Niveibacterium microcysteis: one gene and its partner. The protein of the gene in region 1 interacts with the protein of each later gene in a pairwise test. Links are inferred from orthologs where the notes say so. Each region holds a gene or a part of one and is shown in the gene's direction. Other genes may lie near its edges. The genes, in order: JY500_RS08460 and ptsN.

The links.
Region 2: the proteins of JY500_RS08460 (region 1) and ptsN interact in binary tests that used the Escherichia coli proteins (3 or more experiments, as listed by UniProt). The link is inferred for Niveibacterium microcysteis from one-to-one orthologs.

The regions. Positions count from the first base shown.
Region 1 is NZ_CP071060.1:1,844,740-1,851,167, forward strand. What follows is about bases 2,293-5,566. They hold JY500_RS08460 (DUF4118 domain-containing protein), read left to right. Parts: upstream 2,293-2,666; coding sequence 2,667-5,366; downstream 5,367-5,566. Other genes in these bases: JY500_RS08455 (TorF family putative porin), read left to right, coding at 2,293-2,591; JY500_RS08465 (response regulator), read left to right, coding at 5,359-5,566. Also shown: potassium-transporting ATPase subunit KdpB, read left to right, coding at 1-1,116; potassium-transporting ATPase subunit KdpC, read left to right, coding at 1,128-1,706; more of JY500_RS08455, read left to right, coding at 1,821-2,292; more of JY500_RS08465, read left to right, coding at 5,567-6,072; JY500_RS08470 (substrate-binding periplasmic protein), read right to left, coding at 6,267-6,428. UniProt on the Escherichia coli protein: Member of the two-component regulatory system KdpD/KdpE involved in the regulation of the kdp operon. KdpD may function as a membrane-associated protein kinase that phosphorylates KdpE in response to environmental signals.
Region 2 is NZ_CP071060.1:154,327-160,380, reverse strand. Bases 3,155-6,054 are described here. They hold ptsN (PTS IIA-like nitrogen regulatory protein PtsN), read left to right. Parts: upstream 3,155-4,320; coding sequence 4,321-4,788; downstream 4,789-6,054. Other genes in these bases: JY500_RS22360 (PsiF family protein), read left to right, coding at 5,791-6,054; hprK (HPr(Ser) kinase/phosphatase), read left to right, coding at 4,775-5,719; hpf (ribosome hibernation-promoting factor, HPF/YfiA family), read left to right, coding at 3,880-4,203; JY500_RS00700 (RNA polymerase factor sigma-54), read left to right, coding at 3,155-3,868. In the rest of the region: JY500_RS00720 (LON peptidase substrate-binding domain-containing protein), read right to left, coding at 1-45; recombinase RecA, read left to right, coding at 181-1,203; recombination regulator RecX, read left to right, coding at 1,224-1,673; lptB (LPS export ABC transporter ATP-binding protein), read left to right, coding at 1,660-2,382; more of JY500_RS00700, read left to right, coding at 2,399-3,154. UniProt on the Escherichia coli protein: Seems to have a role in regulating nitrogen assimilation.

The DNA.
Region 1 (6,428 bases):
ATCACGCTCGGAAACCGCCAGGCCAGCGCCTTCGTAACTGCGCCCGGCATCACCGACAAGCAGCTCGCCGAAGCGGCGCTGATGAGTTCGCTGGCAGATGAGACGCCCGAGGGCCGTTCCATCGTTGCGCTGGCGAAGGAGAAGCTGCACACCCGCGGCCGCGACATCACCGCCGATGGGGCAAGCTTTGTCCATTTCTCGGCTCATACCCGCATGAGCGGTATCGACTGGAACGGCCGCTCGATCCGCAAGGGCGCGGCCGAAGCGGTGCGCGCTCATGTCGAAGCGCTCGGCGCGACGATGCCGCGCGAAGTGACGAACGCGGTCGAGGATGTCTCGCGCCGTGGCTCGACGCCGCTGGTGGTGACCGAAGGAACGCGGGTGTTGGGGGTTGTGGAGCTCAAGGACATCGTCAAGGGCGGCATCAAGGAACGCTTTGCCGAACTGCGCCAGATGGGCATCAAGACGGTGATGATCACCGGCGACAACCGGCTCACCGCGGCGGCCATCGCCGCCGAGGCGGGCGTCGACGACTTTCTCGCCGAAGCCACACCGGAAGCCAAGCTCAAGCTGATCCGCGAGTACCAGAAGGAGGGTCGCCTCGTTGCCATGACGGGTGACGGCACCAACGATGCGCCGGCGCTGGCACAAGCGGATGTTGCGGTGGCGATGAACAGCGGCACGCAGGCAGCGAAAGAGGCCGGCAACATGGTCGACCTTGACTCGAACCCGACCAAGTTGATCGAGATCGTCGAAACCGGCAAACAGATGCTGATGACGCGCGGCTCGCTGACGACCTTCTCGATCGCCAACGACGTCGCGAAGTACTTCGCGATCATCCCCGCACTGTTCGTCGCGACCTATCCGCAATTGGGCGCGCTCAATGTGATGGGACTCGCGACGCCGAACTCCGCGATCCTGTCGGCGGTGATCTTCAACGCGCTGATCATCATCGCGCTGATTCCGCTCGCGCTGAAGGGCGTCACCTACCGTCCGCTCGGCGCTGCCACGCTGCTGCGCCGCAACCTGCTGGTCTACGGTCTTGGCGGCCTCGTGCTGCCCTTCATCGGCATCAAGGCCATCGACCTGATTCTGGTTGGTCTGCACCTCGCCTGAGGAGAGAGAACATGCCCAAAGAACTCCGCCCCGCGCTGGTGATGCTTGGCGCCTTCACGTTGATCACCGGTGCGATCTACCCGGCTGCAGTTACCGGCATTGCACGCGGGCTGTTCCCACAGCAGGCCGAGGGCAGTCTTGCGGTTCGCGATGGCAAACCGGTTGGCTCGCGGCTGATTGGCCAGAGCTTCACTTCACCGAAGTACTTCTGGCCGCGCCCGTCAGCAACAGGACCGATGCCGCATAACGCGGCAGCGTCCAGCGGCTCGAATCAGGGGCCGCTGAATCCAGTGCTGGCTGATGCCATTAGGGGTCGTATCGAAACACTGAAGGCGTCCGACCCGAATCAGACGGCACCGATCCCCGTGGACCTCGTCACTGCGTCGGCCAGTGGTCTAGATCCGCACATCAGCCCGGCTGCCGCGCGCTGGCAGGCCCCGCGCGTCGCACGCGAACGGGGCCTGCCGAAAGACCGCGTCGAGGCGCTGATCGCGCAGCACACCGAAGGCCGCCAGCTCGGCGTGCTCGGCGAGCCGCGGGTCAACGTGATGGCGCTGAACCTCGCGCTGGACGCCGCAGCAAGCCGCTGAGGCCGACGCCAATCCCGCGACGCACATGCCGCGCGCCGCGGTCCGATCCGAATGAACGATTCAACGCGTGCCCCTGCGCGGGGCCGCGCTCAACCCGAAAGACGAGAAACCAACATGAAGTTTGTTACTGCCACGACCCTTCCCGCCCTGATCGCCGCCGCTGTCGCCGCACCCGGCCTCGCCCGTGCCGAGGACGCCAAGGCGCCGTACACACTGACGGGCAACGTGATGCTGGCCTCGGAGTACCTCTACCGCGGTATCGCCCAGACCAACCACAAACCCGCTATTCAGGGCGGCGTCGACTTTGCGCACGAGAGCGGCATCTACCTCGGCACCTGGGCGTCGAACATCAGCTGGCTGTCCGATTCTGGTGGCATCAGCGCCCCGATCGAGACGGACTTCTACGGTGGCTACAAGGGTACGGCGGGTGACTTCGGTTACGACTTTGGCCTGCTGCAGTACTACTACCCGGGCACCTACCCGGATGGCTTCACCAGCCCGAACACGCTGGAAGGCTACGTGGCCGGCGGCTACAAGTGGATTACGCTGAAGGGTTCCTACGCTTTCACGAATCTGTTCGGCGCGAAGGCACCAAACGGCGACAAGACCAGCGGCAGCTACTACCTTGAGGCCAACGGCAGCTTCCCGGTCGCCGAGGGCTACAACCTGATCGCCCATGTCGGCTACCAGAGCGTCAAAGGTTTAGATGATGCTTCGTACACCGATTACAAGCTGGGTGGTACGGCCGATGCGCTGGGCCTGACCTTCGGCCTGTTCTACAGCGGCACCAACGCCAAGGGCGACGTGGGCGAGTTCTATCACAACGCCTACGACAAGGATCTGGGGGCCGGCCGCGTGTTGTTCAGTGTCAGCAAGACCCTCTGAGCGGACGATCCCCGCAGTGCGCCTGTGCAGGCCCACTGCGGGTGCCGATAATGACGAAGGAGGAACGCGCTCGCGATGAGTGAAGATCGCCCAAACCCCGATGAACTGTTGGCAAGCCTAGAGGCAGAAGCGGAGCGCGCTCGCCGCGGCAGGCTACGCATCTTCTTCGGTGCCAGTCCAGGCGTCGGCAAGACCTTTGCGATGCTGTCGGCCGCCCGCCATCTGCAGGCCCAGGGTGTTGATGTGATCGTGGGCGTGGTGGAAACGCACGGGCGCGACGAGACGGCGCGCCTGCTTCAGGGGCTGGAGATGCTGCCGCGCCGTAACATCGATTACCGTGGTCATGCGTTGGCGGAATTCGATCTCGACGCAGCGCTCGCACGTAGGCCCGACCTCGTGTTGGTAGACGAGCTCGCGCACACCAACGCGCCTGGTTCGCGACACCCGAAACGCTGGCAGGACGTGCAGGAACTGCTCGACGCCGGCATCGACGTGTTCTCGACTGTCAACGTGCAGCACCTCGACAGTATCAGCGACGTGGTTGGCGGCATCACCGGGATCCGAGTGTTCGAAACGGTACCGGATCACGTGTTCGACAGTGCCGACGAGATCGTGCTGGTCGACCTGACGCCCGATGAGCTGCTGACGCGGATGCGTGAGGGCAAGGTCTACCTGCCACAGCAGGCCGAGCGCGCGATTCAAAACTTCTTCCGCAAGGGCAACCTGCTCGCGCTGCGCGAGCTTGCGCTGCGCCGTACCGCCGACCGCGTCGACGAGGAAGTTCGCGACTATCGCCGAGAGCGCGCGGTATCCCGTGTGTGGAAGACCGGCGATGCGCTGTTGGTCTGCATTGGCGCAGACGGTGTCGGTGAGCGCCTGATCCGAACCACGGCGCGCATGGCGGCCGAGCTTGAGGCGAACTGGCACGCGATCTATGTCGAGACCCCGACACTCCAGCGCCTGGCGCCCAGCGAACGCGATCGTATCCTGAAGGTGCTGAACCAGGCCGAGTCGCTCGGTGCCCGGGTGGCGGTGCTGGCCGGCGAAGACGCGGCGGTAGCCGCCGCGCAGTACGCGCGCCAGGAGAACATCGGCCGCATCGTCGTCGGACGCCGCAGCCAGCATCGCGGGCTGTGGCGTGCGGGGTTCGGTGAGCGCCTTGCGGACAAGGCGCCGGAGATCGACTTGCTGCAGCTGGGGCGTGAGACGCGCCGAGATGGAACCGAGCGGAAGGCTCCGTTGGTCACGCGCCGCGTTGCTAGTCCGGAACAGGTTCGCCGCTATGCGCTGACGACCGCTGTAGTCGTCTTTGTGACTGCGCTTGCGACGCCGCTGCGCGACGTTCTGGATCTTGCGAATATCGTCATGCTGTTCCTGCTCGCTGTGCTTTTCGCCGGGGTACGACTCGGGCGAGGCCCGGCTGCGCTGGCAGCGCTGTTGTCGGTGGCCTGCTTCGACTTCTTCTTCGTGCCGCCACGTCTATCCTTCGCGGTCAGCGACGTGCAGTACCTGCTGACGTTTGGTGTGCTGCTGGCCACTGGTCTGATCAGCGGTCAGCTCGCAGCCGGGCTTCGCTTCCAGGCTAACGTCGCGGAGAGCCGCGAGGCGCGCTCTCGGGCGCTGTACGAGATGGCGCGCGAACTGACCGCAGCGCTGTCCGCCGAGCAGATCACCGAGATTGCGAAGCGCTATCTGGAGCGCGCCAGCGAGGGGGAAGTGGCACTGCTGTTGCCGGACAAGGATGAGCGCATCCGGCTCGACGCCGAGGCGCTCGCGCGCGGACTCGACGATGGCGTTGCTCAGTGGGCTTTGGATCATGGTGAAGAGGCCGGCTTGGGCACGAACACCCTGCCGGCGAACCGTGCGCTTTATGTGCCGCTGCGCGCTCCGATGCGGGTCAGAGGCGTCATGGCGGTGCGGCCTCGCGAGGCCGGCTGGAATCTTTCACCGGAACAACGGCAACTGGTGGTCACCAGCGCAGCGCTGATCGCGATTGCGATCGAACGCATCCACTACATCGACGTTGCGCAGCAGGCGTTGGTTCACATGGAGTCTGAACGGATGCGTAACTCGCTGCTGGCTGCGCTGTCGCACGACCTGCGCACGCCGCTGACGGCGCTGGTCGGCTTATCCGACACGCTGGCATTGAACCCCCCAGAGGATGCTGCCGAACGCGCCTCGATCGAGCGCGCAATTCGCGAACGGGCTCACCGCACCAGCACGCTCGTTGAGAACCTGCTCGACATGGCCAAGTTGCAGGCCGGCGGCGTACGGCTACGCAAGCAATGGCAGCCAATCACCGAGGTCATTGCATCCGCGCTCGATTCGCGTGCCGAAATGCTGCGCGGACACACGGTCCGTATCGCCGTACCCGAGGACTTCCCCTTCGTCGAGATCGACGCGGTCTTGATGGAGCGGGTCTTCACGAACCTGTTCGAGAACGCCGCAAAATACACTCCGCATGGCAGCGAAATCACCGTTTCCGCCGCGCTGTCCGACGACGTTGCAATCGGACGCACGGTTGAACTCTGCGTTGCAGACAACGGTCCTGGTATTCCCGTTGGACGCGAGGCGTGGCTGTTCGAAAAGTTTACGCGTGGCTCGGAAGAGTCAGCTGTTTCCGGCGTTGGCCTTGGATTGGCCATCGTGCGCGCGATTGTCGATGCCCATGGCGGCAAGGTGCACGCCGAGAACCGGCCACAGGGCGGCGCCTGTTTCACCGTGACGCTGCCGGCTGGAACTCCACCGGATCTAACCGAGATTCCCCATGCCTGAGATCGAATACACCCCACCAACATTGGTGTTGATCATCGAAGACGACTCACTGATCCGTCGCTTCGTGCGGGCTGCGCTGGAGACCGAGGGGCTGCAGGTGGCCGAATCTGACTCGGCGCTGCGTGGGTTAATCGACGCAGCGACGCGTCGCCCAGATCTTTTGATTCTGGACCTCGGTCTGCCCGACCGCGACGGGGTGGACGTGATCCGCGAGTTGCGCACCTGGTCGAGCACGCCCATTCTGGTGCTCTCGGCACGTACGGACGAAGCCGACAAGGTTGCCGCGCTTGATGCAGGTGCAGATGACTACCTGACCAAGCCGTTCGGCGTACCCGAATTACTCGCCAGAATTCGTGCCCTGCAGCGCCGCATCGTTCGGCCCGCGCAGCCGGAACTGGCGGAGATCCGTTTTGGTGACGTGGTCATCGACCTGGTCCTGCGCGAGGTAAAGCGCGCCGGCGAGCCGGTGCATCTGACGCCGATTGAGTATCGCTTGCTGGCATTGCTCGCTGCGAACGCTGGGCGGGTGCTGACGCAGCGGCAGTTACTGAAGGACGTCTGGGGGCCAGGGCACACCGAAGACGGCCACTACCTGCGTGTGTTCGTTGCCAACCTGCGCAAGAAGCTCGAGCCTGACCCATTGCGCCCGATCTACATCAAAACGGAGACAGGCGTGGGATATCGACTCTCCGTCGATCCGCCGTGAGCGAGTCTGAAAATGGTGCAAGAAACAGTAGGCCATGACTTCTGCAGGCTTATTCCTACCGGTCGGGCTTGACCATCGAACCGCAACTGACGCTGCACTGCCCGCTATCGCGGATCGTAGCTCTCGGCTGGTTGGACGACGGGGGCAGTAACGGACTGGACCAGGCGTCCAAGGTATCGGCGACTGCTGCGGCGCTAAGGTCTGTAAGGCAAGTCGGGCGCGTGGCGCTGCCAGATTTCTGCGGCAGCCCCTGACTTAATGAATGCCGCGAGCTCCTTGTTGAACTTGGGCAACAGCTTCGAAGCGGGGCTGCCAATTGCCGCGATCAGGTGCTTTGCTGGTGGGTTGGCGTCGGC
Region 2 (6,054 bases), 1.7 Mb from region 1 along the record:
GGTGTGCAGGGGAAACAGAGGCAGTTCGGCGGGCAGTTCGGGCATCGGATTGGTCTCGCGGGCCCGCGAAACGCGCGCCGGGTGAAGTGGCGGAAGTGTGCCATGTTTTCCTGCACGCGCCCGACCGAGACGCACGCAATCTCTGTGCCATAATCGTTTCCAACGAATCGAGGAAACCCCATGGACGACAACAAGGCGAAAGCACTTCAGGCCGCGCTGGCCCAGATCGAAAAACAGTTCGGCAAGGGCTCCATCATGCGGATGGGCGATGGCGAAGTGGAATCGGACATCCAGGCGGTGTCGACCGGCTCCCTCGGGCTGGACATCGCGCTGGGCATTGGCGGCCTGCCGCGTGGCCGCGTGATCGAGATCTACGGCCCGGAATCGTCAGGCAAGACGACCCTCACGCTGCAGGCGATTGCCGAGATGCAGAAGATGGGTGGCGTGGCCGCCTTCATCGACGCCGAACACGCGCTCGACGTGTCCTACGCGCAGAAGCTGGGCGTCAACGTCGGCGACCTGCTGATCTCGCAGCCGGATACCGGCGAGCAGGCGCTTGAGATCGCCGATATGCTGGTGCGTTCCGGCAGCGTCGATATCGTCGTGATCGACTCGGTCGCCGCACTGACGCCGAAGGCCGAAATCGAGGGCGAGATGGGCGATCAACTGCCTGGCCTGCAGGCCCGCCTGATGTCGCAGGCGCTGCGCAAGCTGACCGGCAACATCAAGCGCACCAACACCATGGTCATCTTCATCAACCAGATCCGCATGAAGATCGGCGTGATGTTCGGCAACCCCGAAACCACCACCGGCGGCAATGCGCTGAAGTTCTACGCCTCGGTGCGTCTGGACATCCGCCGCACCGGCACGATCAAGAAGGGCGACGAAGTCATCGGCTCGGAGACCAAGGTCAAGGTCGTGAAGAACAAAGTCGCGCCACCGTTCAAGGAAGCGCACTTCGACATCCTTTACGGCGAGGGCATCTCGCGCGAAGGCGAGATCATCGACATGGGCGTCGAACAGCGCTTTGTCGACAAGTCCGGCGCGTGGTACGCATACAACGGCGAGAAGATCGGCCAGGGCAAGGACAACGCGCGCGAATTCCTGCGCTCGCACCCGGAAACCGCACGCGAAATCGAGAACAAGATCCGCGTACAACTGGGCCTGCCTGAACTGCCGGCTGGGGAAGCCGCCGCGGCCTGAACCAACGAGGCACATTGGCGATGAGCGGCGACGAGCTGAAGGCCCGCGCGCTCCGAACGCTGGCGCAGCGCGAACACAGCCGGGCCGAGTTGGCGCGCAAGCTGGCCGCGCACGGTGAGCCGGACGCGGTCGAAGCGGTACTCGACCGGATGAGCGAACTGGGCCTGCTGTCCGACAGCCGCTTTGCCGAAAGTTACGTGCGCAGCCGTGCCGGCCGGCTCGGCCAGCGACGCATCCAGCATGAACTCGCACAGCGCGGCGTGGATCCGGAAACGATCTCCGAAGCGCTGGCGAGTGAGTTGGGCGAGACAGAACTGGAGCGCGCCCGTGCAGTGTGGGCGCGCAAGTTCGGCAGTACGCCGGGCGATGCAAAGGAATGGGCGCGCCAGGCGCGCTTTCTGACCGCCCGCGGGTTTTCCGCGGAGGTCGTGAGAAAAGTGTTGAAAGAGCCGTTCGATGAGTCTGCTTAAGGTAGGCGGTCTATCCAAGCGCTACAAGGCACGCACTGTCGTGCGCGATGTCGGCTTCGAAGTCGGCAGCGGTGAGGTGGTCGGCCTGCTCGGCCCCAACGGCGCCGGCAAGACGACGTGTTTCTACATGATCGTTGGCCTGGTGCGTGCCGACGGCGGCACGATCACCCTCGACGACAAGGAAATCACCCACCTGCCGATCCACAAGCGGGCGCATCTGGGCTTGTCCTACCTGCCGCAGGAAAACTCGGTATTCCGCAAGCTCACGGTGGCCGAGAACATCCTCGCGGTACTTGAACTGCAGAAGCTGCCGAAGGACAAACTCGCCGCGCGGCTCGATGAGCTGCTGGGCGAGTTGGGCATCACGCACTTGCGCGATGCAACCGCGATGTCCCTCTCGGGCGGCGAGCGGCGGCGGGTTGAAATTGCCCGCGCGCTGGCCACCAACCCGCAGGTGATCCTGCTCGACGAACCCTTCGCCGGCGTCGACCCGATCGCGGTGATCGATATCCAGAAGATCATCCGCTTCCTGAAGGATCGCAACATCGGCGTGCTGATCACTGATCACAACGTGCGCGAGACGCTGGGCATCTGCGACCGCGCCTACATCATCACCGAAGGGGTGGTGCTCGCCAGCGGCCGCCCCGACGAAATCGTCCAGAACGACAAGGTTCGCGAGGTTTACCTCGGCGAGCATTTCCGACTCTGATCGCGCAACCCCCACGATGAAGCCCTCGCTCCAGCTCCGCATCTCCCAGCAGCTCGCGCTGACCCCGCAGCTGCAACAGTCGATCAAGCTGCTGCAGCTATCGACACTGGAGCTCAACAGCGAAATCGAGCGCATGCTGCTCGAGAACCCCTTGCTCGAACGCGAAGACGCCGAGTCGGACCCGGAAGCCTGGGGGCAATCCGCCACCACGCCGAGCGGCGACGAACGCACCGACACCGCCAACGATGCGGCGGCCGAAGCGGCCGAGACCTCGCCCGAACCGAGCGAGCCGAGCTTCGACGATGCCGGCAGCTATGACGACGGCCCCACCGAGTGGTCCGGCGAAGGTGGCGGCAGCGGCAATCGCGACGATGACGACGAAACGGATTTCCAGGAATTCCGTGCTGCGCAGACGAGCCTGCGCGACCACCTGGATGAACAAGTTGCCCTGATGCCGCTGTCGGACCGCGATCGCGCGCTGCTGCGCTTCATGATCGAAGCGCTCGACGACGATGGCTATCTGACCCAGCCGCTCGACGAACTGCTGGAGCTGTTGCCGCCCGAGTTTGAAGTTGACGTCGACGAGCTGCAGATCGCCCTCGCGCACCTGCAGAACCTCGATCCGCCGGGCATCGGCGCACGCTCGCCAGGCGAATGCCTGAAGCTGCAATTGCGCCTGCTGCCTGAGAGCGCTGCGCGTGAAGCCGCGATCATCATCGTTGAGCAGCATCTGGAGCTGCTGGCCGCGCGGGATTTCGTGCGACTCAAGCGGCATCTGGGTTGCAGCGACGAAACGCTGCGCGAGGCGCACCAGCTCGTTTGCAGCCTCGATCCGCGCCCCGGTGCGCGGTTTGCCGCAATCGAGACGCGATATGTGATCCCGGATGTGATCGTGCGCAAGGTGCGCGGCCACTGGAGTGCGACACTGAACCCGGACGCGATGCCCAAGCTGCGGATCAACCAGCTCTACGCCGGAATCCTGCAGCAGAACCGCGGCTCGGCCGGATCGCTGGCCGGGCAGTTGCAGGAGGCACGCTGGATGATCAAGAACGTGCAGCAACGGTTTGACACGATCCTGCGGGTATCCCAGGCAATCGTTGACCGCCAGCGGCAGTTCTTCGATTATGGGGACGTGGCAATGCGTCCGCTGACACTGCGCGAAATCGCGGAGCAGCTTGATCTGCATGAGTCGACGATCTCTCGGGTGACCACGCAGAAGTACATGGCCACGCCAAGAGGTATCCTTGAACTGAAGTATTTTTTCGGCAGCCACGTCGCCACGGATTCTGGCGGCGCGTGTTCAGCTACGGCGATTCGTGCGCTGATTCGCCAGCTGGTCGCGGCAGAGGATCGCAAAAAACCGCTATCCGATGCGCGGATTGCCGAGCTTCTCGGCCAGCAGGGGATTGTCGTTGCGCGACGAACCATCGCAAAGTACCGCGAGTCGCTCAACATCCCGCCGGTCAGCCAGCGCAAGATGATCTGAGAGGATAAATCATGAACCTGAACATCACCGGACACCATCTCGAAGTTACCGCCGCGCTCCGCGACTACGTAACATCGAAACTGGATCGCGTGATTCGCCACTTCGATCACGTCACGAGCGTTAACGTGATCCTGTCGGTGGAAAAGCTGAAGCAAAAGGCGGAAGTGACGGTACATGTACGCGGCAAGGACATTTTCGTCGAGAGCATTGACGAAGATTTGTATGCCGCAATCGACGCCATGACGGACAAACTGGACAGGCAGGTTCTCAAGCACAAGGAAAAGTCCTACGATCACGGCCACGAGGCGCACAAGCGCCAATCTGCAGAATCGTAATCACGGTCGCTCTAGTGAATCCCGGCGCGTAAGCTTGCGGAAAGCCCCCGCGCCGAACATGAGCTGACCCCGGATCTGCGCGCCTTCGGGCGCGCAGTGCATTTCTGAACCCCAAGCATGAATCTCATCGCCCCGCTGCTGCCGCCGTCCAATGTGCTCGTCGATCTTGAGGCGAGCAGCAAGAAGCGCGTCTTCGAACAGGCTGGCCTGCTCTTCGAAAACCATCAGGGACTCGCGCGCAGCGCCGTCTACGACGCGCTTTTCACGCGTGAAAAGCTCGGCTCCACCGGCCTTGGACAAGGCATTGCGATTCCGCACGGCCGTATCAAGGGCCTGCGCGACGCCGTCGGTGCCTTCATCCGCCTTGCGCAGCCCGTGCCATTCGAGGCCCCGGACGGCAAGCCGGTGAATCTGATGTTCGTGCTGCTGGTGCCGGAAAGCGCCACCGAGCACCACCTGCGACTGCTATCGGAGCTCGCACAGATGTTCTCCGACCGCAGCTTCCGCGATGCACTGGCGCAGGCCAGTGATGCGTCCGAGGCCCACACCCTGTTCGTGAACTGGAACCCGAATGCGGCGAACTAGCGTCGCCCGGATCTACGAGGACAACCGCGACCGGCTCGGCCTGAGCCATCTCGCCGGCCCGCTCGATGTCGAGGTTCAGGTTCCAAACGAGAAAGTGTGGCCAGCCGAGCTGGTAGGCCACCTCAACATCATCCACCCGAACCGCATTCAGGTGATGGGCGAGGCGGAGCTGGGCTGGATTCGTCGCCAGGCACGCGACAAGGTACAGCATCAGCTGGAAAGCATCCTGCTGGCGCACCCGCCAGCGATGATCGTGGCGGACGGATGTGAAGTGCCGCCGCTGATCCAGAGTGCGTTCGAAAGCGCACGCGTCGCAATGTTCACGACCTCGGCCGAGACGGCCCGCGTGATCGATTCGCTGCGCACCTATCTTGCGCGCAACCTTGCCGAGAAAACCTCGCTGCACGGCGTGTTCATGGATGTGCTCGGGCTCGGCGTGCTGATCACCGGCGATTCCGGCGCCGGCAAATCCGAGCTTGCGCTCGAACTGATCTCGCGCGGTCACGGTCTCGTCGCGGACGACGTGGTCGAAGTGTCGCGCATCGCGCCAGGTGTGCTGGAAGGGCGCTGCCCGCCAATGTTGAAGGACTTCCTGGAAGTCCGTGGCCTCGGCATCCTGAACATCCGCACGATCTTCGGCGAAACCGCATGCCGCCGGAAGATGAAGCTCAAGCTGGTGGTACATCTGCATCGCCAGATCCGCGGCGAAAGCGCGCAGATGCCGCGCCTGCCGCTGGAAGACGACATGCAGGATATCGTCGGTGTGCCGACTCGCCGCGTCACCCTGCCGGTTGCCGCCGGCCGCAACCTTGCGGTGTTGCTGGAAGCGGCGGTGCGAAATACCATTCTTCAGTTACGTGGCATAGACTCGATGCAGGAATTCGTTGATCGCCAACGCTCTGCGCTGGATCTCGACGAAGAAGACCTGTAGCCCGAACGCTCGCATCTCCTTCCGCCACATCGGTGGCGGCTCTACCCCAATCTCTCCTCCGGAGGCCTTGCATGAATAAGCTTGTGATCCTGGCTGCAGCTCTGGCCGCGCAGTTCGCCCTGCTCCCCGCCCACGCCGCCGACGAGGCGAAGAAGCCGACTGCGCAGCAGGAAAAGATGAAGGTCTGCAACGAGAAGGCGACCGGCATGAAGGGCGATGAGCGCAAGAAGTTCATGAGCGACTGTCTGAGCGCCAAGCCCGCTGCCGCCGAAGCCGATGCCAAGGCACCCAGCGCCCAGCAGGACAAGATGAAGGTTTGCAATGAAAAGGCGACG